3 regions of the Kurthia sp. 11kri321 genome follow, and region 1 is predicted to be linked to each of the others. Evidence: riboswitches for the same ligand, from Rfam matches in the RefSeq annotation. Region 1 holds a riboswitch; each other region holds the start of a gene.
What was found. A riboswitch is a leader RNA that binds a small molecule or an ion and turns the genes downstream of it on or off. The one in region 1 is predicted to bind S-adenosylmethionine.
Positions count from the first base shown of each region.

Region 2: it holds a riboswitch for S-adenosylmethionine, as region 1 does, so the genes downstream of both, ASO14_RS03340 (methionine ABC transporter ATP-binding protein) here and metA (homoserine O-acetyltransferase MetA) in region 1, are expected to answer to the same signal.
Region 3: it holds a riboswitch for S-adenosylmethionine, as region 1 does, so the genes downstream of both, ASO14_RS01705 (bifunctional homocysteine S-methyltransferase/methylenetetrahydrofolate reductase) here and metA (homoserine O-acetyltransferase MetA) in region 1, are expected to answer to the same signal.

Region 1 is NZ_CP013217.1:1,606,517-1,614,820, reverse strand. Features, by position in the region: gene ASO14_RS08325 (PucR family transcriptional regulator) at 1-334, shown strand, start outside; gene ASO14_RS08320 (aspartate aminotransferase family protein) at 473-1,801, shown strand; gene ASO14_RS08315 (amino acid permease) at 1,825-3,222, shown strand; gene ASO14_RS08310 (aminotransferase class I/II-fold pyridoxal phosphate-dependent enzyme) at 3,270-4,430, opposite strand; SAM riboswitch class I at 4,594-4,706, shown strand; gene metA (homoserine O-acetyltransferase MetA) at 4,778-5,686, shown strand; gene ASO14_RS08300 (elongation factor G) at 5,792-7,717, shown strand; gene ASO14_RS15280 (Cna B-type domain-containing protein) at 7,980-8,304, shown strand, end outside.
Region 2 is NZ_CP013217.1:636,455-644,758, forward strand. Features, by position in the region: gene ASO14_RS03310 (acyl-CoA dehydrogenase FadE) at 1-1,217, shown strand, start outside; gene ASO14_RS15275 (methyl-accepting chemotaxis protein) at 1,464-2,384, shown strand; gene ASO14_RS03320 (arsenate reductase family protein) at 2,713-3,072, shown strand; gene gcvH (glycine cleavage system protein GcvH) at 3,155-3,535, shown strand; gene ASO14_RS03330 (toprim domain-containing protein) at 3,754-4,107, shown strand; gene ASO14_RS03335 (thioredoxin family protein) at 4,113-4,421, shown strand; SAM riboswitch class I at 4,479-4,588, shown strand; gene ASO14_RS03340 (methionine ABC transporter ATP-binding protein) at 4,683-5,708, shown strand; gene ASO14_RS03345 (methionine ABC transporter permease) at 5,701-6,378, shown strand; gene ASO14_RS03350 (MetQ/NlpA family ABC transporter substrate-binding protein) at 6,403-7,236, shown strand; gene ASO14_RS03355 (glutamate biosynthesis transcriptional regulator GltC) at 7,406-8,304, opposite strand, start outside.
Region 3 is NZ_CP013217.1:307,079-315,382, reverse strand. Features, by position in the region: gene metH (methionine synthase) at 1-497, opposite strand, end outside; gene ASO14_RS01705 (bifunctional homocysteine S-methyltransferase/methylenetetrahydrofolate reductase) at 478-2,334, opposite strand; SAM riboswitch class I at 2,427-2,535, opposite strand; gene ASO14_RS01700 (class A sortase) at 2,721-3,386, opposite strand; gene hemG (protoporphyrinogen oxidase) at 3,409-4,818, opposite strand; gene ASO14_RS01690 (Na+/H+ antiporter) at 4,994-7,018, shown strand; gene ASO14_RS01685 (acyltransferase family protein) at 7,096-8,304, opposite strand, start outside.

The DNA of each region.
Region 1 (8,304 bases):
TGAAGATGTGTTATTGGGGCATATGATATTAAATTTACAACAAACAATGGATGTAAAGCAGGTGATGACGCAATATCTCGGACCATTAATTGCCTATGATGAAAAACATTCATCAGAATTAATCCCAACATTGCGCACTTATTTAGCAACGAATTGCTCCAAACAGGAAACAGCTCAAAAATTATATATTGTGCGTCAAACATTATATCATCGTTTGAAAAAAATAGAAGAATTAATTGGAATGGATTCGAGTGAACCGCATCATCGTATGATGCTTGAGATGATGCTATACGCAAAAGAATTCATAGAAAAATCTTCGAAAATTCATGAATAAGCTAACTTATGTAAAAATATTCTGTTAATTGTTTTACATTATGTAACATACATTTCTTCCTTTCATGTCAGATAATACAAGTAAGAAAGACAACATGAATGAGAAGGAGTGGTTGATGTGTCTAAAACACAAACAGAAATGAACGCAAAAGCAGTAGATGAGCAATATCTTTGGCATGGGATGAAACCGTATAATCCGCAAGCAACAATGATTGTAGAAAAAGCACATGGTGCACGTATTCAAGACTCAGATGGTCATGAATACATCGATGCGATGGCGGGATTATGGTGTGTAAATGTTGGTTATGGTCGTGAAGAAATCGCAAAAGCTGCTTACGATCAAATGATGAAAAATGCTTATGCGCCATTATCGCAATCACATCCACCAGCGATTCAACTCGCAGAGAAAGTAAATGAATTATTAGGTGGTGGCTATGTAGTATTCTTCTCAAATAGTGGTTCGGAAGCAAATGAAGTGGCTTTCAAAATTGCACGCCAATATTATGCGCAACAAGGAAAAGCATCTAAGTATAAAATTGTGTCGCGCTATCGTGCATATCATGGAAATTCGATGGGCTCTTTAGCAGCAACAGGTCAAGCAGAACGCAAATACAAATACGAACCGCTTGCGCCGGGCTTTTTACATGTTGCACCGCCTGATGAGTACCGTCAACCAGAAAAAGCATCTGAACCGACTGCACTTCCTTCTGTTCAAGCAGTCGATCATGTCATGACATGGGAGATGGGTCAGACGATTGCAGCTATGATTATGGAGCCAATTATTACAGGTGGCGGAGTCATTGTACCGAATGAACAGTACATGCGCGGTATAAAAGAAGTATGTGAAAAACATGATGCACTACTCATTGTTGATGAAGTAATTTGTGGTTTTGGACGTACAGGAAAGCCATTCGGTCATCAGCATTACGGTGTAAAACCAGATATTGTAACAATGGCAAAAGGGATTACAAGTGGTTACTTACCGCTATCTGCAACTGCTGTGAAGCGAGAAATCTATGAAGCATTCAATGGTAGTGAGATGTATGACTATTTACGACATGTCAATACATTTGGCGGTGCAACAGCGAGTTGTGCAGCAGCGCTTAAAAACATTGAGCTAATGGAGCAAGAACAACTATTTGAACGCTCAGCTATTAAGGGAGCAGAAATCTTACAAATACTTCAAGAACAGCTTGAAAATCATGCACTTGTTGGCAGTGTACGTGGAAAAGGTTTATTAATTGGTATTGAGTTAGTAGAAAATAAAGAGACAAAACAACCTGTAGCCGTTCAGGTTGTGAATGACATCATCGCAGCGTGTAAACAACAAGGCGTCATCATTGGAAAGAACGGTGCAACTGTTGCAGGATATAATAATGTCCTGACATTATCACCACCACTTAATACAAGTGATGAAGATTTACAAACGATTGTCGATACCGTTGTGAAAGCCATTTGGGATAAATAGCAAAGCATAAAGGGGTGTTGTAGATGAATGAAGGTCAATCGTTACAAAAGGGGTTAAAAAAGAGGCATATGACGATGATTGCCATCGCTGGTGTTATTGGTGCGGGACTCTTTATGGGGAGTGGTTCAGTTATTCACTTAGCTGGACCCGGCGCCATCTTATCGTATGTGATTGCTGGTACCATTGTTGTCCTCGTGATGCGTATGTTAGGGGAGATGGCAGCTAAAAACCCATCGAGTGGCTCATTTGCGATTTATGCAAGTCAGGCGCTTGGAAAATGGGCAGGATTTTTAGTTGGTTGGCTTTATTGGTTCTTCTGGGTAATTGCAATCGCGCTAGAAGCAACTGCAGCAGCCGCCATCATTCAATATTGGTATGATGGGATTCCGCTTTGGTTATTAAGTTTAATCTTAACTTTAACATTAACTGTTACAAATTTAGTATCGGTTAAGGCTTTTGGTGAATTCGAGTACTGGTTCTCATTAATTAAAGTAGTTAGTATTATTGCATTCTTAGCAATCGGTGCATTTATTATTTTTGGCATCGTACCAGGCTTTTCATCAGTTGGCTTTACGAACTTAGTAGGGCAGGGTGGGTTCTTACCGAATGGTTTTGGCGCAGTCATGATGGGTGTTGTCATTGTCATCTTCTCATTCATGGGTACTGAAATTGTGGCGATTGCAGCAGGAGAATCTGCTGAACCGGTGAATGCCGTACAAAAAGCGACGAATTCAATCATCTGGCGTGTTCTTGTCTTCTTCGTCGGTTCGATTACCGTCGTTGTGACGTTGCTTCCATGGGATTCATCGAGTATTTTAACAAGTCCTTACGTTGCAGTACTCGACTATGTCGGTATTCCAGCAGCAGCGCAAATTATGAACTTTGTCGTTTTAACTGCTGTATTATCTTGTCTGAATTCAGCACTGTATGCAACATCTCGTATGTCTTTTGCTTTAGCAGAAGAAGGACAAGCACCGAAAATTTTCTTAAAGTTGAATAAGCGCGGCGCACCTGTTTATGCGATTTTAGCAAGTACATTCTTCTCGTATATTGCCGTAATTATGAATTATGTATCGCCAGAAGCGGTATTCATGTTCTTAGTCAATTCATGTTCAGCGATTACATTAATTATGTATTTCATCATTGCAGCTTCTCAGCTTGTTATGCGCCGTCGTGCGATTAAAGAGGGGACAGAACATGAACTTGTATTACGCATGTGGTTATTCCCGTATTTAACAATTGGTACGATGATTATGGTAGGAGGACTTGCTGTAGCGATGTTCTTCATTCCAAGTATGCGCTCTCAAATTCTCTTTACAGCAGTCATTGTAGCGGCAGTCATGCTTATGTATTACTTTACACAACGTAAAAAAGCACCTGTTGACCTGTTACAACCAGAACCTGAAACACCGCTTGAATAATAAAAAGTCTGAATCCTTATTGATGATGGGATTCAGACTTTTTCTGTTTATAAAGTTGCGAGTCTTGAAACAGCTTCTTGTAATAGTTTTTCATCTTGAACGAGTGCGATGCGTACATGGTTTCTACCCGATGCACCGAAGATCGAACCGGGTACAAGTACAACGCCTGTTTGTTCAATAACATGATAGACAAATTCTTTGTCATCCATCTGTTGTTGCGGATACTTCGCATAAACGAACATACCACCAGCAGATGGTGCGAGTTCCCAACCAATTGCTTCAAGACCTTCTGATAGTACACGATGACGTGTTGAAAAAATGATGCGCAGTTCATCTGTAATTGCTTCCGCATTGTCGAGTGCAACACATGCCGCATCTTGAATTGGGCGGAATGTACCATAATCAAGGTGTGATTTGAGTTCGCCCAATGTTTCAATGGTGGAAGCGTTTCCAACGATATACGCAATACGGGCACCTGCAAGGCTAAAACTCTTAGAAAGTGAATTAATCTCGACACCCACTTCTTTTGCACCGGGTACTTCTAAAAAGCTAAGCGGCTTTGTACCTTCAAAATAGAATTCTGAGTAGGCGGCATCGTGAATGACGATTAAGTTATGTTTTTTCGCAAAAGCAATCGCCTTTTCAAAGAATGCGATAGAAGGCATTGCTGGAACGGGATTCCCTGGAAGATTTAAAATGAGCATTTTCGCGCGTGCACAAATATCTTCTGGAATGGCATCAAAATCAGGTAAAAACTGATGTTCAGCTGTTAATGGCATCGCATACGCTTCACATTTTGCGAGGTGAATCCCTGCAGCATAAGCTACATAGGCAGGGTCCGTTGTGAGTACAATGTCTCCTGGATCACAAAATGCGAGCGGTAAGTGTACAAGTCCTTCCTGAGAACCCATCGTTTGAATGATCTCTGTTTGTGGATTTAGTTCAACACCACTACGACGTTGATAATAGTTGGCAACTGCTTCATGGAATCGCTCCGTTCCACCGAGTGTATAGCCATAACTATCAGCCTTTTCAGCTTGTTTTGCTAATTCTTCTCGCACAATTTGAGCAGGTGGTAAGTCAGGACTTCCCAAACTTAAATCAATAATTTTTGTGCCTGTTGCCGCTTTCTTTTTTGCAGCAGCTTTTAAACTACCGAAAATGGCTTTCGGAAATTGATTCATTAATGTTGAACGATGCATCGTCATCATGTTGTGTCACTCCTTTAATTCGCTTATTTCTTCTTTATTTTACCATATTGCATTTGACTAAAAACACTATTTACGTTTTTTAACGAGAGATTTTATTGAATTATCAGAAATGTTTGCTATTAAAGGATGGTTCTGCTATGATAGTTAATAATTCAATATTGTCTTATCAAGAGAAGCCGAGGGAATGGCCCGATGACGCTTCAGCAACCTCTGTTTAAAACAGAAAGGTGCTAATTCCTACAGAAGCTCCATTATGCTTCTGATAGATAAGAGTCGGATACATATGTGTAGCCTCATTCTTATCAAAGAGTGAGGTTTTTTTATATTAAAGGGGGAGTTTCATCATGCCAATCAATATACCAAGTGGGCTACCAGCAACTGAAATTTTAAAAGAGGAAAAGATTTTCATTATGGACGAAGTGCGTTCGACAAGCCAGAACATTCGTCCGTTAAATATTTTAATTTTTAACTTAATGCCTGAAAAAGAAAAGACCGAGTTACAACTACTACGTCTTTTAGGAAATACACCACTTCAAGTGAATGTTACGTTTTTAAATACGGCGACACATGAATCAAAAAATGTTAGTAAAAATCATTTAGAGTCATTTTATACGACGTTTGAACATGTAAAACACCGTAAATTTGACGGTATGATTATTACAGGAGCGCCAATTGAATTATTTGAATTCCATGAAGTTGATTTTTGGGATGAGATGGTCGAGATTATGGAATGGACGAAAACAAATGTCACGTCTGTTTTGAATATCTGTTGGGGCGCACAAGCGGCACTCTACTATCATTATGGTATTGGAAAATATACATTACCGTCAAAATGTTCGGGTGTGTTCGATCACATCGTGCATGATAGTACCGTTAAGTTAATTCGCGGATTTAATGATGTATATACAGCACCACATTCACGTAATACCTCTGTTTCAAGAGAGGCTATTTTAAACCATCCTGATTTAGAACTCGTGTCTGAATCAGACGAAGCAGGGGCATTTATTATCGTATCGCGTGATGAAAAACAAATTATGATTACAGGTCATTTAGAATATGATGCAGATACATTAAAGCAAGAATATGACCGTGATGTTGCAAAGGGCATCGAACCGCAAGTACCAAAACACTATTTCCCGAACGACGACCCAACGAAAAAACCGTTGAATCGTTGGCGTTCACACACGCATCTATTATTCTCCAATTGGTTGAATTACTATGTGTACCAAGAAACACCGTATGAATGGGAATAAACAGCAAACCATCTTTTTTCGTGTATATTCGAAAGAAGATGGTTTTATTATTGGACATGATATAATTCATAGTAGAGACGCTTTGATAAGAAATGAGGAAAGACAATGAAGAAAACAATTGGCATTTTAGCACATGTAGATGCAGGGAAGACCACCTTTTCAGAGCAATTACTTTTTCATACGAAAAGTATTCGCACCATTGGGCGTGTCGATCATCAAAATGCACATTTAGATTTGCATGAGATTGAACAACAGCGTGGCATTACCGTTTTTGCGGAACAGGCCACTTTTACATATCGAGAAAATGATTATACGGTGATTGATACACCAGGACATGTCGACTTCGCGGCAGAGATGGAGCGTTCGATTATGGCACTGGATGGGGCAATTCTTCTATTAAATGGAACAGACGGTGTACAGGGACATACAGAAACAGTTTATCGTTTACTAAGAAAATATCGTATTCCTACACTGTTTTTCGTTAATAAAATGGATTTAATTAGTGCCAATGCAGCAACAGTGACAGAAGAAATTCAACAAGAATTAATGGAATATGCACTACCATTTCATGACTGGGCAACAGGAATAGAAGAATTTGCAGGACGAGATGAGCAATATTTAGAAGACTATTTAGAAGAAAGTTTATCCGAAAGCGAATGGCAAAAAAGGCTTTCAAAAGCTTTCATGGTACAAGAACTTTCACCGATTTTATATGGCTCAGCATTAAAAGATGAAGGCATCGATTTTGCATTAGAAGTGCTAGATACATTGCTCCAGCCACAGCATAAATCGGGAGAGTTACAAGGAATGATTTATAAAATTCGTCACATTGAACAAAATCAACGTATGGCTTTTATAAAAATTCATCAAGGTTCGTTGAAAGTAAGAGACGATGTACGCTGTGGTGGGAATTGGTTTAAAATCACACAAATTCGTAAATATCACGGTAAAAAATTTGAGGAATTACAGCGAGCGGAAGCAGGTGATACGGTAGCGGTAATTGGTTTGAAAGAAGCAACAGTTGGTATGGGAGTAGGTGAATTTACGCCTTCTTATGAAATAGATTTGCGTCCAACGATGCGCACACAAATTGTTTATGAAGGCGCCTTACATCCAAAAGAGTTACTAGCATATTGTCGTTTGTTAGAAGCAGAAGATCCAGCACTTAGTGTGACATGGCAAGAAGAAATACAGAAAATAACACTTCATATTATGGGTGAGATTCAATTAGAAGTGCTACAGCAAATTTTTGAAGAACGTTTTAGCGAGCAAATTGCATTTACAGAACCGACAATTATCTATAAAGAGACGATTCAACAGACGGTACGAGGATACGGCCATTTTGAACCGTTAAAGCATTATGCAGAGGTGCATTTACAAATCGAACCAAATGAACGTGGAGCTGGAATTGAAGTAACGAGCAAGTGCCACCCGAATGATTTAGCAATCGGACTGCAAAATATGATTCAACAATCACTCATTGAAAAAAAACATCGTGGTATTTTAACAGGCTCTGAAATCACTGATTTACGTGTAACGATTTTAACAGGACGTTCGCATCCGAAACATACAGAAGGTGGTGATTTTAGAGAAGCGACATTACGTGCCTTGCGTCAAGGATTAGAACAAGCTGAAAATCAATTACTTGAACCGTATTATTCATTTTCATTGAAGGTGCATCATGAACTATTTGGACGCATTGTCACAGATGTAACGAATCGTCATGCACAAGTAGATGAACCACAATTTATGGGTGAACAGGTGTATATGACAGGGCGTGCGCCAGTCGCAACGATGCGTGACTATCCAATTCAGTTTGCTGCTTCAACGAATGGTCGAGGTAGTCTGCAACTCCGTGTTGATGGTTATGATGTGTGTCATAATGCAGAGGAAGTAATAGAGCAAATGGCGTATCAAAAAGATGCTGACCCTGAGTACAGTTCAAATTCAGTATTTTGTGCAAAAGGAAAAGGCTATTCCGTTCATTGGACAGAAGCCAAAGAAGCGATGCACTGTCCAATTATTGAATAAAATAAAAAGACTTCATTCAGAATTATTAGGAATGAAGTCTTTTCTTTTTAGATTAAGAAAAATATAGCCATATATATATTAAAACTAAATAACTAGGAAAAATATATTATATCTTAAAAATCGCACAAAATTAACCTTAAATGAAGTATATCACCAAAAAATGTTGGATTATAGTAATTTGAATGTTTTCTGTAAATATGAATAGGGGAATACATTCTTAGACATTGTAAGTTAAAGAAATTTATGAAAGGGAGCGTTATGTATGAAAAAATGGCTCAGTATACTCTGTAGCTTATGTTTAATTTCGACGCTATTAATTAACCCCTATGTATTTGCAGCAGGAGATGATAATGCAACAAAGGCTGTTATATTTAATGGTGATCAATATGTTACAGATGTTGAAATGAGGACGCCCTCAGGAACAGTTATTGAAAATAACGGGACATTAGAAGTTGGAAAAACATACGATTTAGATTATCAGTGGAACTTACCTGATAATACGTTTGAAAAAGGAGATGTTTTAAACTTCTCAATCCCAAAAGAATTTATTATTGTGAATCAATTTGACTTTACTTTAAGTAATGATG
Region 2 (8,304 bases), 970 kb from region 1:
CAGATGTTTTCATTGTCTATGCAAAAGTCGATGGTGATAAATTCTCAGCGTTTATTGTAGAACGTGAGTATGACGGTGTTTCAACAGGAGCAGAAGAGAAGAAGATGGGGATTAAATCATCTTCAACACGTACATTGATTTTAGAAGATGTTGCAGTTCCTATTGAAAACTTACTAGGTGAAGTTGGACGTGGTCATGTGATTGCATTCAACATTCTAAATATTGGACGTTATAAACTTGGGGTAGGTACAGTGGGTGCTTCAAAACGCGCATTAGAGTTAGCAATTAAATATACGAATGAGCGTAAACAATTTGGTACAGCTATTTCTTCATTTAACCTAACAAAAGAAAAATTAGCGACAATGGCAGCACAAATTTATGCGTCTGAATCATTAATCTATCGTACAGTAGGCTACTTTGAAGATCGTATGAGCCAATTAACAGAAGCAGAAATAAAAGACGGTAAAGAAGTAGCAGCTGCGATTGCAGAGTATGCGATTGAATGTTCAATCAATAAAGTGTTTGGTTCAGAAACACTTGATTATGTGGTAGATGAAGCAGTTCAGTTACACGGTGGATATGGTTATATGCAAGAATACGAAGTAGAACGTATTTACCGCGATTCACGTATTAACCGTATTTTCGAAGGTACAAACGAAATTAACCGTCTGATTGTACCAGGAACATTTATGAAGAAAGCGATGAAAGGTGAATTACCACTTCTACAACAAGCACAAGCATTACAAGCTGAGCTACTTTCAATGATGCCAGAAGAAATCGGCACAGAAACATTAGCCCAGGAAAAATATCTTGTGAAGATGGCGAAGAAAATCGCTCTTCTTGCAGCAGGTACAGCGGCAATGAAATATGGTCCAAAACTTGAAAATGAGCAAGAAGTATTAGTGAATATCGCAAATATCGCAAATCAATTATTTGCAATGGAGTCAGTAGTATTACGTACCGAAAAAGCCATTGCACGTGATGGTGAAGCAAAAGCAAATCAAAAAGTATTATATACAGAAATTTTTGTACAAGAAGCATTTGCTGAAATCGAAAAAGAAGCAAAAGAAACATTGCTAACAGCGACTGAAGGAGACGAGTTACGTATGTTATTATCGGCACTACGTAAATTAGGACGTCACACACCGTACAATATTGTCGCGAAAAAACGCGAAGCTACAGGCAAATTAATTGAAAATGAAAAGTATATTGTTTAATATTCTTAACGTAAATAGTAACCTTAGAGTATGATATCGTACTCTAAGGTTTTTTTGATTCTTTTTTCAGTAATAATTATTAATTTTTTCTCATTTTTATACTTTATCATGCTTCGAAAATCATTATTAGTGAAATTTCAGACATATATTTTAAAAGAAATTATGATAAAAGAACTAAAAAATCTATATTTTTGTTGTGTAAAAAAGTATAATGTGAATACTATAATTAATGGGGGTCTCATCTTAATGAGAGAGTTACAAGAGCGTGAACAAGTAACGATGAATGATTTATTGATGAAAGCATTAGAAGCTAATCTAGCTGTGATTCGCTTTGATACGAATCGCAATGTTACATATGCAAGTAAGCCATTTGCAGAAGCTATGGGGTATTCGGTAGAGGAATTAATCGGTAAAAAACATGCTGAGCTGTGTTTAACAGAGTTTGCAAATAGTTTTGAGTATGAAAAATTTTGGCGTAGTTTGCTATCTGGAAAAAGCTTTCAAGATAAAGTAGAAAGAAAGCATGCGAATGGAAAAAGTGTCTGGTTAGAAGCAACATATATGCCGATTCGTGATGAACGTTTTAAAGTAATTGGCATTATGAAAATTGCATTTGATATTACAGAGAGAAATAATCAAATGATTGATTTAGCAACTGCTTTAAAAACCATGTCAGATGATCTGAATGTTCTATCTGACGCAGGTAAAGATCATGTAGCTAATTTGAATGAAAATTTTCATACAGTTGTTGAAATTTCAAATCAAAATCAGCAATCTGTTCATCAATTAATTGAAAAGACAGATGCTATTCAAGAGATAGTAAAAGTGATTCAGCATATTGCGAAACAAACAAATTTACTCGCATTAAATGCTGGGATTGAAGCAGCACGTGCTGGGGAATATGGGTTTGGATTTAATGTTGTGGCGACGGAAGTGCGAAAATTGTCGCAAAGTGTCGATAAATCAATTGTGGATATTCGTACGATGATTAAAGATGTAACCAAACAAATCGAAGTAATTGAAAAGGCCGGAGATACCATTTCAAAGACAGTAGATTTGAATCAAGCATTTATTGGCGAAGTAGTGAAAGATTATGACTCTATTCAAAATCGTGCAGAATTGTTAAACAAACAAACAGTAACATTTGATGAATTTATTAAAAAATAAGTAATTAACTAGAAAGAGAATCGCATAGTATGATGTGGTTCTTTTTTTGTTGCTTTGAAGATTAAAATAGAAAAAAAGAGTTGTACGTAGTGACAAAATCATTCAGAATGTTCACAATTAGTTGTCTTGCAGTAAAAAGCGTTTTAATCAATTGTATTTCTTCTATATTATATAGGTAGAAACTCAATGATAAACATAGCTTGTCCTTTACAATTGGTAATTGTACATCTAGTATGGAATTTATAGATGAATCTGTGATGAAATAGGTTGCACCTTTTCTAATAGATTTATACAATAAGGATATTCAATAAGAATGGAGTGAATGATCGTGACAATCACTGTGTATCATTATCCAAAATGTACAACTTGTAAAAAAGCAATTGCTTGGTTAAAGGCAGAAGGCGTTGCATTTGATACAAAAGATCTTGTGACAGAAACACCAACAGCTGAAGAAATAAAAGAGATGCAAGAAAAAAGTGGTTTACCGCTTAAAAAATTCTTTAATACATCGGGTATGAAATATCGGGAGTTAGGATTAAAAGATCGTTTGGCAGAAATGTCAGAATCCGAACAATTAGAGTTATTAGCAAGCGATGGCATGTTGATTAAACGCCCAATTACGTACGATGGAGAGCGTGTCACAGTCGGCTTCAATGAAAATAAATTTATTGAAAATTGGAAAAAATAACTAAAATGACTTGTATTTGCAGAAAAAATATGTAACACTATAGATGAAATTAACATTACATATTTCATGGAGGGGTAAAAAAATGAGCATTCCAACTAATTTACGTTATTCAAAAGAGCATGAGTGGGTTTTACAAGAAGACGGTACAGTACGTATCGGTATTACAGAATTTGCACAATCTGAACTAGGTGACATCGTATTCGTTGAACTACCATCTGTAGGCGATGAATTAACAATCGATCAACCATTCGGTAGCGTTGAGTCTGTAAAAACAGTTTCTGAGCTATATGCACCACTTTCAGGTGAAGTAGTAGAAGTAAATGAGGAGTTAGAAGATAGCCCAGAGCTAGTAAACGAATCACCTTACGAAAAAGCTTGGATGGTTGTCGTAAAACCTTCTGACGCTGCACAACTAGAAGCTTTATTAACTGCTGAACAATATGAAGAAGTAGTCGCAGGTTAATAGCACCCCTTTCATGTAGGTGCGCGTTTTCATGCCGATTTGATTAGAAGACACTGATTTCAGTTGTCTTCTTTTTTTTATTTTTTGTAAAGTATGTAAAGTTTTTTCTATGCGCTTTTTTTATAAGCACTATTCCTACAAAAATATACCGAAAATATGGTATAAATAAAGTAAGAAAGAACAGAAAAAAGAATAAGGAATCAGATGGGATGGTGTGTATGAAGATTATTGAGAAAGTCCTCATTGTAGAAGGTAGACAAGATTGTTTACAGTTAAAGCCTATTTTGAATGAACCTGTTGAGATTGTCTGTACAAACGGAACCGTAAGTCCTCATCGTTTAGATGAACTATTACAACCTTATGAGAGTTGTGATTTTTATGCATTTTTCGATGCAGATGATATGGGCGAGAAACTTCGTAAGCTTGTACAACAAGAATATCCCAATACACATCATCTTTATACATTACCGCGTTACGGTGGTGTTGAACGCACGCCGCGTTATCATTTAGCAAAAGTGTTACAAGGAGCTAAATTTAAGATTAAGTCAGGTTACTTATTAGATAAAGGATGACAATAATGCAAGAATGGACACGTGAACAATGGGAAGAGCAAGTGAAGTCCCAAGAAAAAACAGCTTTTTACCTCTATACACCAATGTGTGGGACTTGCCAAGTTGCATCAAGAATGATGGATGTAACGGAGCAAGCAATCGAACATGTTTCAATGGGAAAAGCCAACTTAAATTATATGGAGCAATTAGCGTATGACTTTGAAATTGAAAGTGTACCTTGCCTTCTTATTACGCAAAATGGCGAGTTAGTAGAGAAAATTTATGCCTTTCAGTCAGTACCACATTTATTTGAAAAAATTTTAAAGAAGTATTGACCTTTCAATTTAGAAGTGATAAAGTATCTACAATAACTAAATGAACTTAATTCGTTGCTCTTATAAAGAGAGGTGGAGGGAAGTGCCCTATGAAGCCCGGCAACCATCACATTATGTGAAAAGGTGCCAATTCACGCAAGGACTGTATGGTCTTTGAGAGATGAGAGAACGGTTTAGCATATTTTATGATGTTTAAACCCTTCTGTTGTCTGACAGAAGGGGTTTTTTTATGAATAAAGTTCGAAAAAGGTGGGAAACAATTTGATTCAACTCAGCAATGTGACAAAACAATATAAAACTTCAAATGGTCCCCTCACAGCTGTCGATCAAGTAAACTTAACTATCCAAGATGGTGAAATCTTCGGTATTATCGGTTACAGTGGTGCTGGTAAGAGTACGATGATTCGTTTATTTAATGGCTTAGAGAAACCAACAAGTGGTTCTGTAATTGTAAATGGTGAAGATATTTCAAAAATTAAAGGCGCTAAACTTCGTGCAGCACGTCATAAAATTAGTATGGTATTCCAACATTTCAATCTACTTTGGTCAAGAACAGTAGAAGAGAATATCGCTTTTCCTTTAGAAATTGCAGGTATTGATTCAGCTGCGAAAAAGAAGAAAGTAGCTGAATTAATTGAACTTGTTGGGTTAACAGGACGCGAAAAGGCTTATCCATCACAATTATCAGGTGGTCAAAAACAACGTGTAGGGATTGCGCGTGCACTTGCAAATGACCCAGAAGTATTACTCTGTGATGAAGCTACATCAGCATTAGACCCTGAAACAACGGATTCAATTTTAGACTTATTACGCAGTGTAAATGAAAAACTCGGTATTACGATTATTTTAATTACACATGAGATGCACGTTATTCGTAAAATCTGTCATCGTGTAGCCGTAATGGAGCAAGGGAAAGTCGTAGAAGAAGGCGATGTTCTTCAAGTATTCGACGCACCACAAGCACCTGTTACACAACGATTCGTTCAACAAGTAACGAATACAGTAGGGCAACAAGAGTCGATTGAACAAATTAAAGAACAATACCAACATGGAAAGTTAATTAAATTATTCTTTGTCGGCTCAAAAACAGAGCAACCGATTATGACACAACTCATTCGTCAGTTTAATGTCGATGTAAATATTGTACATGGCAATATATCTCCGACAAAAAGTGGTCCATACGGTACGTTAATCGTACAACTTGCTGGAACAGATGAAGAAGTTGAAAAGGCAGTAGCTTATTTAACTGCTGAAGGAATTAAGTCGGAGGTGATGTCACATGAATAATGAGGCAACAGGATTATTCCCAAATGTTGATTGGGAAGGAATGTGGCAAGCCACGCTAGAAACACTTTATATGACAGGTGTTTCAACAATTATTACATTTATTTTAGGTCTAGTGCTAGGGATTATTTTATTCTTAACAGCACCGCACCAATTATGGGCGAATAAGGTTGTGAACTTTTTAACAGGAGCAATCGTGAATATTTTCCGTTCGATTCCGTTCGTTATTTTAGTTATCTTATTAATTCCATTTACAATTTTCTTAATGGGAACAATGCGTGGTGCAAATGCAGCATTACCAGCACTTATTATCGGTGCTGCACCATTCTATGCACGTATGGTATTGATTGCATTAAAAGAGATTGATCGTGGTGTGATTGAAGCAGCTCGTTCAATGGGAGCAACAACAGGAACAATCATTTGGAAAGTACTCATTCCAGAGTCTTTACCAGCGTTAATTTCAGGGATTACAGTGACGGCAGTTGCTTTAGTAGGTTATACAGCGATGGCGGGCATCATTGGTGCGGGTGGTCTAGGTTACCTAGCCTTCCAAGATGGTTTCCAACGTAGTCAAAACGACGTAACATTCGTCGCAACAGTATTGGTATTAGTTGTTGTATTCATCATTCAATTCATTGGAGATTTGATTACAGCAAAAATTGATAAACGATAAAGCAAAGAAAAGGGGAAATGAATCATGAAAACATCAAAAAAATTAGTAGCAGGTCTTTTAACAGCAGCACTAGCACTTAGTTTAGCAGCATGTGGTTCTTCAGAAAAATCAGGAGACGGCGATGAAAAAGTAATTAAAATCGGTGCTTCAAACGTACCACACGCTAAAATTCTTGAACAAGCAGAACCAATTCTTGAAAAAGAAGGCATTAAATTAGAAATCGAACCATACCAAGATTACATCTTACCGAATAAAGATTTAGATTCAAAAGATTTAGATGCGAACTTCTTCCAACACATTCCTTATTTAGAAGATCAAATCAAATCAAATGGTTATGATTTTGAAAGTGCTGGTGGCGTACACATCGAGCCAATCGGTATCTACTCTCAAAAGTATAAAAAATTAGAAGACCTTCCTAAAGGCGCGACAATTCTAGTATCAAACTCTGTAGCAGACCAAGGTCGTATTTTAACATTACTTGAAGCAAAAGGCTTAATCACGTTAAAAGACGGCGTTAAAAAATCAACAGCACAAGTAAAAGATATCGACAAAAATCCTAAAAATTTAAAAATCGATACAAAAACAGCTCCAGAATTATTAGTACAAATGTACAAAAATAACGAAGGTGATGCTGTGATTATCAACTCAAACTATGCAATTGATGCTGGTTTAGTGCCAACAAAAGATGCGATTGCAATTGAAGATTCAAACTCACCATATGTAAACGTAGTAGCAGTTCGTAAAGGTGACAAAGATAAAGAAGAAATCAAAGAATTAATGAAAGTTTTACACTCAAAAGAAATCCAAGATTACATTAACAAAGAGTGGAAAGGTTCAGTTGTTCCTGTGAATCAATAATGAATTAAAGGGTATTGCCAGTTTAGGCGATGCTCTTTATTTTTTTACATGAAAAAGCTCGGAGTAGCATGTGTAATGACACAGCTTTCCGAGCTTTTATTTTACATTCGGTTAATATCCCGTTTTCTAAGGTGTGTATAGATGATGTGAGGTTCGGGTATTCATACAACTAGATGAATTGTGTAAGACGTGAGAAGAAGGTGCTCACGAATTCTAAAAAGATTTTTTCAGATGGTGCTAATTCACGGTTATGTGGGAACACAACGCCTACATTACGTGTGAAGCTTGGCTCAGATAATGGCAAGCGCACCGTACGTCTCGGTGTCGAATCATAAAAGGCACTCTCAGGAAGTAATGTAACACCCATTCCAGCTGCTACAAGCCCTTTTAGAGCGTCCATATCTTCTCCTTCAGAACTAACGATTGGTGTGTACCCAACCGACTTACAAGCGTCCACTACGACTTTATTTAGAATAAAGCCATCTGGGAATAAAACAAAAGGTTCGTTACGAAGATCTGCTAGTTGAATTTCTTTTTTGGTTGCAAGTGGGTGTGTAGCAGGTAAAAGTGCAGATATTTTTTCTGTAAACAGAATTTTTGTATCAATGATTTCATCTTTTTTAGGGACAGGTCCTAAAAAAACAAGATTCAATTCACGATTTTTCACCGCATTGATGAGATAGCGATATGAACCTTGACGCAAGTGAAAAGATACATTCGGATGCTCTTTTTTAAATGCTGAAATGACGGTTGGTAATAAGAAGCTTGCAAGACTTGTTGGGAAGCCGATTTTAATTGTTCCTTGTTCAGGATCTAAGTATTCTTCGACTTGTTTGGCAGCGAAGTCGATGGCTTCAAGCGCAATGAGAGCGTGTTCTAAAAAGATTTTACCGATTGGTGTTAGTTTAACATTTCGTCCGATACGTTCGAATAATTCTGTACCAAGTTCTGTTTCTAAATTCGAAATTTGTCGACTGACTGCTGACTGTGCGACATGTAAAGATTCAGCAGCCTCTGATATGTGTTCTCTTTCCGCAACAGCTACAAAGTAGCGTAGTTGTCTTAATT
Region 3 (8,304 bases), 1.3 Mb from region 1:
TCTTGTGATGTTTCAAGGAGTAGTACATCTGCGCCGCCTTCAATCAAAGCTTTCGCCTGTACATAGAAGTCATGCTTTAACGCGTCAAATGTAATACCACCTGTTACAGATAATGTCTTCGTCGTTGGGCCCATCGCACCTGCAACAAAACGTGGCCACTCAGGTGTCGATAATTCCTCTGCTACTTCTTTGGCAATTTCGACAGCACGTTTATTAATTTCAACTGCTTGATGACCTAAATCATATTCATTTAATACGAGTGGTGTACCACCAAATGTATTCGTTGAGACAATATCCGCTCCTGCTTCAAAATAAGCACGATGAATTCCTGCAATAACATCCGGTCGTGTTAAATTCAAGTTCTCGTTACAACCATCATATTCATCGCCCCCAAAGTCATCTGGCGTTAAATTCGCATTTTGTAACATGGTACCCATCGCACCATCTAATACGAGAATATGATCTTTAATTCTTTCTTCAATGAGATGTTTCGACAACGTGACTTCCTCCCTTAACCTTTTCATCTAATTCCTTAATGTAGTGAATTAATTCAACAGACATATCGTAGCGCATGAACGGTGTAATCAGATAAATACCGTTAAAGAGTGATGCAGCTGTGTCAATTAATTCTTTCGCAATTTGGACACCCTCTGCCTGTGCGCGTTCTTTATCGCCATCTGCTGCTTTCATACGTTCAAGTACTTCACCTGACAACTTAATGCCTGGCACTTCATGGTGTAAAAACTCAGAATTTCGTAAACTTGTTAGTGGCATGATTCCGATGTAAATCGGTGTATCTAAATGTTTTGTTGCTTCATAAATTTCAATAATTTTCTCTTTTGAGTAAACAGGCTGTGTAATGAAATAATCCGCACCTGCTTCAATCTTTTTCTCTAAACGTGGAATGGCACGTTCGACGACACGTACATTCGGATTGAATGCTGCCGCTACAGAGAAGTTTGCCTTTTTACGTAGTGGTTTTCCCGAGAAAGAAATACCTTCGTTTAATTTTTTAATTAATTGTAGTAATTCAATGCTCGATACATCATAGACGCTTGTAGCACCTGGGAAATCCCCTACCTTTGTTGGATCACCTGTCACAGCTAAAATATCGTGAATACCTAATGCATCTAAGCCCATCAAATGAGATTGTAGCCCGATTAAATTACGGTCACGACATGTAATATGTGCTAATGCTCGTACATTCTTTTCATATTTTAAAATCGATCCCATCGCCACATTCGATACACGCGGTGAAGCAAGTGAATTATCTGCCATTGTGACAATATCGGCGCCCGCTTTTTGTAAAATCGCTGCTCCCTCTAAAAACTTTTCCGTTTCTAAATGGCGCGGTGTATCAAGTTCAACGATAATGGAACGCCCTTTTTTTACTTTCTCGTGAAGTGGTTCAAATTTAGACACATTAGCTTCACGAATCACTTCTTCTTTAGTTGTGATAACTTCTTTATTTTCCATTGGTAAAACATCTGATAAATGTTTCTTCACTTCGTGAATATGTTCAGGTGTTGTTCCACAGCATCCACCAATTAAGCGAACCCCTTCATCACGTAATTCAACTGCAGCGCGCCCAAAATATTCTGCTTCTGATTCATATACCACTTTTCCTTCTTCTACATCGAGTAGACTTGCATTCGGATACGCAGATAAGAACGAGTTCTTTGGTAGCTCAACATTTTCAAGCGCCTTCACTGTATGGTACGGGCCTAACCGACAGTTCACACCGACAACATCAGCTCCAGCTCTTTCTAAATGTTGCAGTGCATCATTCAACTTCATTCCATTTAATAAAACCCCTGGGTCATGCATCGAAACTTGCGCTACAATCGGTCCATCTGAGAATATGCGAATTGTTTTCACTAATGTTTCAAGCTCTTCTAAGTCGTAAAATGTTTCGAGTAGTAAACCATCTACACCTGCATCAAGTAATACTTTTGCTTGTAAAACAAGTGATTCAATAATCTCATCTAGTGAATGTTCATCCTTACGAATACCTCGAATTCCACCAATTGTTCCAAGTACGTACTCGCCATTCTTTGCAGCTCTTTTCGCTACCTCTACACCCGCACGATTCAGTGCTTCATATTCATCTTGAATACCGTAGCGAGCTAACTTAATCGTATTCGCTGTGTACGTATTCGTCTGAATGACATCAGCGCCCGCTTCAATATATAGTTTATGAATATTCTCAATTACTTCCGGCTTTCGAACATTCAGTTCTTCATAACAAAAATCAATCCCATATGAATAGAGCAGTGTCCCCATTGCGCCATCTGCTGTTAATACCTTTGTCTTTAAATCTTCTAGTAACCCCATACACTCCCCATCCTTCCTTCATTTCAAAAAAGCTATAAAAAAACCTTCTTACATTGCATAAGAAGGTTTGAACTGACACTTGAAAATTAGCCTTCTTATCTTTTAAGAACCATAAGTCCTTCTGGAATTAGCACCTGACCATCTAAATGGCTGGTTGCTGAAGCGTCGTCGGGCCAGTCCCTCGGCTTCTCTTGATAAGAAATTATTGAATTTTTAAAATATTAAAAGAATCATACCTCTTAAATAGAGTACCGTCAATAGCTTCTACCACTTTCAGCTAAATATTGTACGAAAAAGCGCTTACTTTATCACAATATTTCGTAAATTCAGTAATAGGTATTAAAAAAAGCGTATGAGATTTTTTCACATCTCATACGCTTCATATTTTATTTTTTTATCGTAAATGCATCGCCAGCATTTGAATCAAAATCACGCGCATTGACATACTCACCTTGTACAATTAATCGTTTCGAACCATCATAATTACATGTAACGAGCGTAAGTAGTCTTTTTTTAGCTTGATTTTCGATAACTTGAACGTCAGTTGCTTCTGTAATAAAGATTTTTGTAATTTTATACGTATACACGCGCTTATAGTCCGTTGTGTACATAAGCATTCCTTTTTTTGCTTTCGTTAAAGGGCTAAATAATGTTTTATCATTATTCATATTATGACCTGCTAATGCATAATTACCTTGCCCCATTTTCATATCCTTCTTTAATGTACCTGCGCCAATTGCTAGATTTGTATTTGAAATTCCGTATAAAATAGGCAATTGTAAAGATACATCGGGAACACTTAATGCACCAATTGAATGTACATCACCTTGATTCATTTGTGCCTTTAATACATCTTGTAAGCTAATATTTTCCACATTACCAAAATCAAAGCTTACGTCATCCGCATTTTGTGCTTTTTGTTCATCAAACTGCTCAATTGCTTGATTACTCATATGTGACACGATGAACCCCATAATTTGTTTATTGAAAATTAGTGCAACACCTAAAACAAACAAAACAATGCCAATCGTTAAACTTAATTTCCTGTTCATTATGGAATCCTCCTTTCACACTTTATACGAATTCTCGTTGTCTTTGAATAAATTGATTCATAACTCGCGTAGCAACTTCTTCACCATTTTGAATACATAAACCAATCCCCACACCATAATACGAACAACCAGCTAAATGTACATGTGGATGATATTTCACCATTTGTTTTTCAATACGTTCAACTGCTTGTTTATGTTGTAAATTATAAATTGGCATCGCATCAAACCATTTTTTTACATCAATCCATGTTGGTTCATCTATTATTTTTAAGCTTTTTTCGATGTCTTGACGTGCTATTTGTGCTAATTCATCATTTGTCATCTGACAAAATTCTTCAAAACGAGGATTATTCTTTTTATAAAACATACGGATAAGTAACTTATCCTCTTTAGAAGTATGACGCCATTTGCGACTTGTCCATGTACATGCATTACAATCTACATCATTACCTGATGATACAATATATCCTGTACCATCTGCTGGTAGCACATCATTCGGTAAATCATAAGCCAAGTAAACTGTAATAATAGAACCCGTTTGTAGTTCTTCAAAATCACGTTGGAAAGGCTCTTCCTTCAATAGTTTTTGTGCGACTTGGTGCGGTACAGCTAATACGACTTCATCTGCATCTAACCATTCACCCGTATCTATTTGAATCTTATACCCATTCGTGTCTTGTTTTAACAATTCCACCGACGTATTTTTTAAAATCGTCGCGTTCTCTAGTGTTTCTTCGATTCGTTCAAATAATTCTACTAGGCCATTTTTAAACGAGATGAATTTCTTTTTGGCATTCTCTTGGTAGAACGCTTTATTTGCTTCAAATCCACGCATGATACTTCCAAATTCATTTTTATATTCAAATAAATAGGGTAAAGTAGAAGCAATTGTTAATTTATTCAAATCACCTGAATAGACACCAGATAAAACAGGTGCGACTTGTTTTTGAACAATTTCTTCACCTAAATAATATGTTAAAAATTCTCCGACCGAATGATTTGTTGTAAAAGGAAGTTCGGTTTTTTCTAAGTCTTGTAAAACAGCTTTTTTTCCTTCTTCTGAAATAAGCGTACTTTTATTTAATGCTTGTTCATTCATAGGAATTCCAAACACGCTATCTTCTGGAATTGCATGTAACTGATTTTCAGTTAAAATATATGAAACGCCTGTGTCATTATAAACAACTCGATCTTCTAATTGTAATTCTTCGATTAATTTTCGAACACTCGCATGGCGCGACACGATGGAATCTGCACCAACTTCCATTAAGTAACCATCACGTTGTTTTGTGACCATCTTACCACCGATTTGTGCGTCTTTTTCAATCAATGTCAAAGCGAGGTCCAACCCTTGTTCTTTGGCTTGTTTTTGCAAGTAATGCATCGTACTCATTCCGGTAATACCGCCACCAATTACGACTACTTTTCTCAACGTCTGTCATCTCCGTTCATTCATGTTCTTCCTTAGTATAAATCAAATTGACTCGGAACCACATTGTTTTATCTTACAAACTCTTGAACACTTTTCAAATACGCAAGCGTTTAATTTAGCTTTTTGTTCCATTTACGGTAACCTTAAATTAATCCTATTTTGAAAGGGTCTTGCTATGAATTTATTAATGATTACACTCTTTTTATTAATCGGTTTACTAGCGTCTAATATTATTAGCCACTATGTAAAATTTTTACCGACTGCTTTAATTCAAATTGGTCTCGGTGTTATTTTAGCACTTTTCGTTCCAAGCTTAGACTTAGAACTCGATACCGAATGGTTTTTATTACTTTTTGTTGCGCCGTTATTATACAATGATGGACGCTATTTTCCACGCAAAGAATTATGGAGTATGAGACTACCTATTTTAGGGAATGCCATCGTACTGGTACTCATCACAACGATCGGCGGTGGGTATTTTATTCACTGGCTTGTGCCAACAATTCCACTCCCTGCTGCCTTTGCACTTGCTGCCATCCTATCTCCTACTGATCCTGTTGCAGTAAATGGCATTGCAAAACGTATTCGAATACCTGAAAAGATTTTAAGTGTTGTACGCGGGGAATCACTTATCAATGACGCTTCAGGGTTAGTAGCTTTTAAATATGCAGTTGCTGCAGCTGTATCAGGGTATTTTTCATTCCAAAGTGCCATTTTAAATTTCTCTTATACGTTTTTAGCAGGAGGGATTTTAGGTTTAGTTCTTGGATTTGTTCTAATTGAATTACGATTTGCTTTTAGACGTGCTGGCATACGAGATGCTGTTTTCCACACACTTTATCAAATTTTAACGCCCTTTATCATTTATCTCATTGTGGAAAATATTTTTCATGCTTCTGGCGTTATCGCCGTTGTCATTGCAGGGATTATTCAAGCTATTTTTAAAGAACAAACCGAAACTGTCCTTGCAGAAGAACAAGTACTAACAGAGAGTGCTTGGGAAATCGTTTTATTCGTTTTAAATGGCGTTGTTTTCTTATTACTTGGTTTAAATATTCCATTATCTATGAAGCAATCGATTTTAGATACACAAATCGATAATTGGATTTTAATTCTTTATGCATCTGCAATTGGTGCAATCATTCTTCTTATACGCTTCGTTTGGTCACATTTATTTGCACTGTGGCAATTCAAGCGAAAAAGAGATGAAAAACCAACGCTGAAAATGAGTCTAATTAGTAGTTTGGTTGGTGTACGTGGTGCTGTCACAATGGCGGGGATTTTATCATTACCATTCTTCCTCGATACAGGAGAACCATTTCCAGAACGATCTTTAATCTTATTTTTAGCTTCTGGTGTTATTCTTTTCACACTGATTATTGCTACAGCCTTCTTACCGTTACTAACGGATAAAGAAGAAATGACGGTTGTAAAAGAAGGTCAGCTGTCATTCCATGAGGCGAAAAGTTTTGTGTTAGTGCAAACTGTAAAAAAGATGCAATCAAAAATTAACGAGGAAAATCGTTATATTATTTATGATTTAATTGATAATTTACAACATCTATTCAGACAGACACAATTAGAAGCCAATGCAGATGATTCAGGTAGTTCAAAACATGCACCAAAATTAGAACGTATTCGCTTGAATGTATTACAAGTTGAACGTGACTATATCAATGGATTGTATAAAGATCATAAACTTGATGAACATATGTACCAGTCATTACTACATTCTATATCTGATCGCGAAAAAATGCTGTCGATTAGCACTTGGAAACGTGGATTGTTTACATTACGAAAAGTTTTACGCGAGTTATCTATTGCTAAAAAGCATTATAATAACGAAAAAGAAAAATATCTATCGTATGTTCTCATGCGTCAAGATGTTCGTCGACACGCTTATAAAAAAGCAATCGATTATTTAAAAGAAAAACGAAAAAAATCAGATCATCCTGAGCTATACACCGTTATTCTTTTTGAATATCAAAAAGCATACGAACGCCTACGAAAAAAAGTCACAATGGACTCTGTACGCGAAGAAGAACTAAAAGAAGAATTAAATTTAGTGATGCTCGAAACAGAACGTCAAGAAATTCACTTATTATATGAAGAAGGCAAAATTACACGCGATCAAGAAAAAGACTTACGTCGCCTTGTAAACTACATGGAAAATATCGCATTATACGAACATGTGGAATAAATAGCAAAAGAGCTTCAGCATATGAAAATGCCGAAGCTCTTTTGCTTTTAGCTAGAATTTTGTTCTAGTCTCTTGTATTATTTTTTCTTTTTGTACTTTGCAATTTCATGAACTACTAAATTCGAATAGAATTTACCACCTTCAGGGTTCGGGTGGATATGGTCATTATAAAAGATTTGTGGTTTATTTTTAGATGCTTCATACCAATCAATCTCATGTACATTATCATATTCTTTCGCTGCATTTCGAATCGTCTTATTCACACTATCTTGCCAACTACGACTCACGCGCACATTCATTAAGAATATTTGACGTTTTGATCCAAGTAATTCATAAATCTCTTCCCACTGCGTTTTTGTAAATGTACCATTCGAGCCTAAACCAATTAGTACCGTATTCGATACCTGTCCTTGATTCACCTTTGTACGCAATTTATCAATCGCTGCATCAACTTGTAATGCCACTGTCGCATCGACATCAATACGCGGTAAATCTGCTTGTAAAGCACTAGCAGCACTCAGCATAACAGAGTCACCCAATGCAGTAATCGGTGTGTTAGCTAATGCAATCTTACCATTGGCGACATCTTTTTTATATTGCGCTTCTTTTTTCGCCTTTTCATCAGCTTTTGCTTTTTTCTCAGCTACAGCTGCTTCTTTTGCTTCTTTTTTAGCTTTTGCAATGGCTTCTTCTTTTGCTTTTTTACGTTCTTCAGCGGTTTGCTCTTTTTTCGCTTTTTGCTGTTCTTCTTTTAACTTCTGCTCTTCTTTTAGATGTTGCTCCAGTTCATTCTCTTTAGAAGCTTGTGGAGCAGGTTCGACAATCATACCGTACGTGAAAACAATCGCAATCGCTGAAATAGCAAGCATTGTAAAGCGCTGTTTCATGTTTTGCTGTTTCCACTTCCACGACCATGTACCGTTTCTAAAGACAGCCAACCAATTACGCCATTCCCCACGACGAATTGGATTTTCCACAAAACGATACGACAATGCTGATAAAATAAATGTTAAAACCAATGCTAATAGAATTTTCATACCGCTAATCTCATCTGTTTTAACTGCAATTCCTAATAATACAATGATTGGGAAGTGCCAAATATAAATACCATAAGAGCGTTCACCAATCCATAGTAACGGCTTAATACTAAAAATCTTCGCAATGGAATTAGCTGGATGTACAATAACAGCGATTAATACTGCCGTTACTGCCGAAGCCAAGTACATACCACCATAATATAAGAAGCTACCGTCTTCTTGTGTGAAAATCATTAAAATGATTAAAAT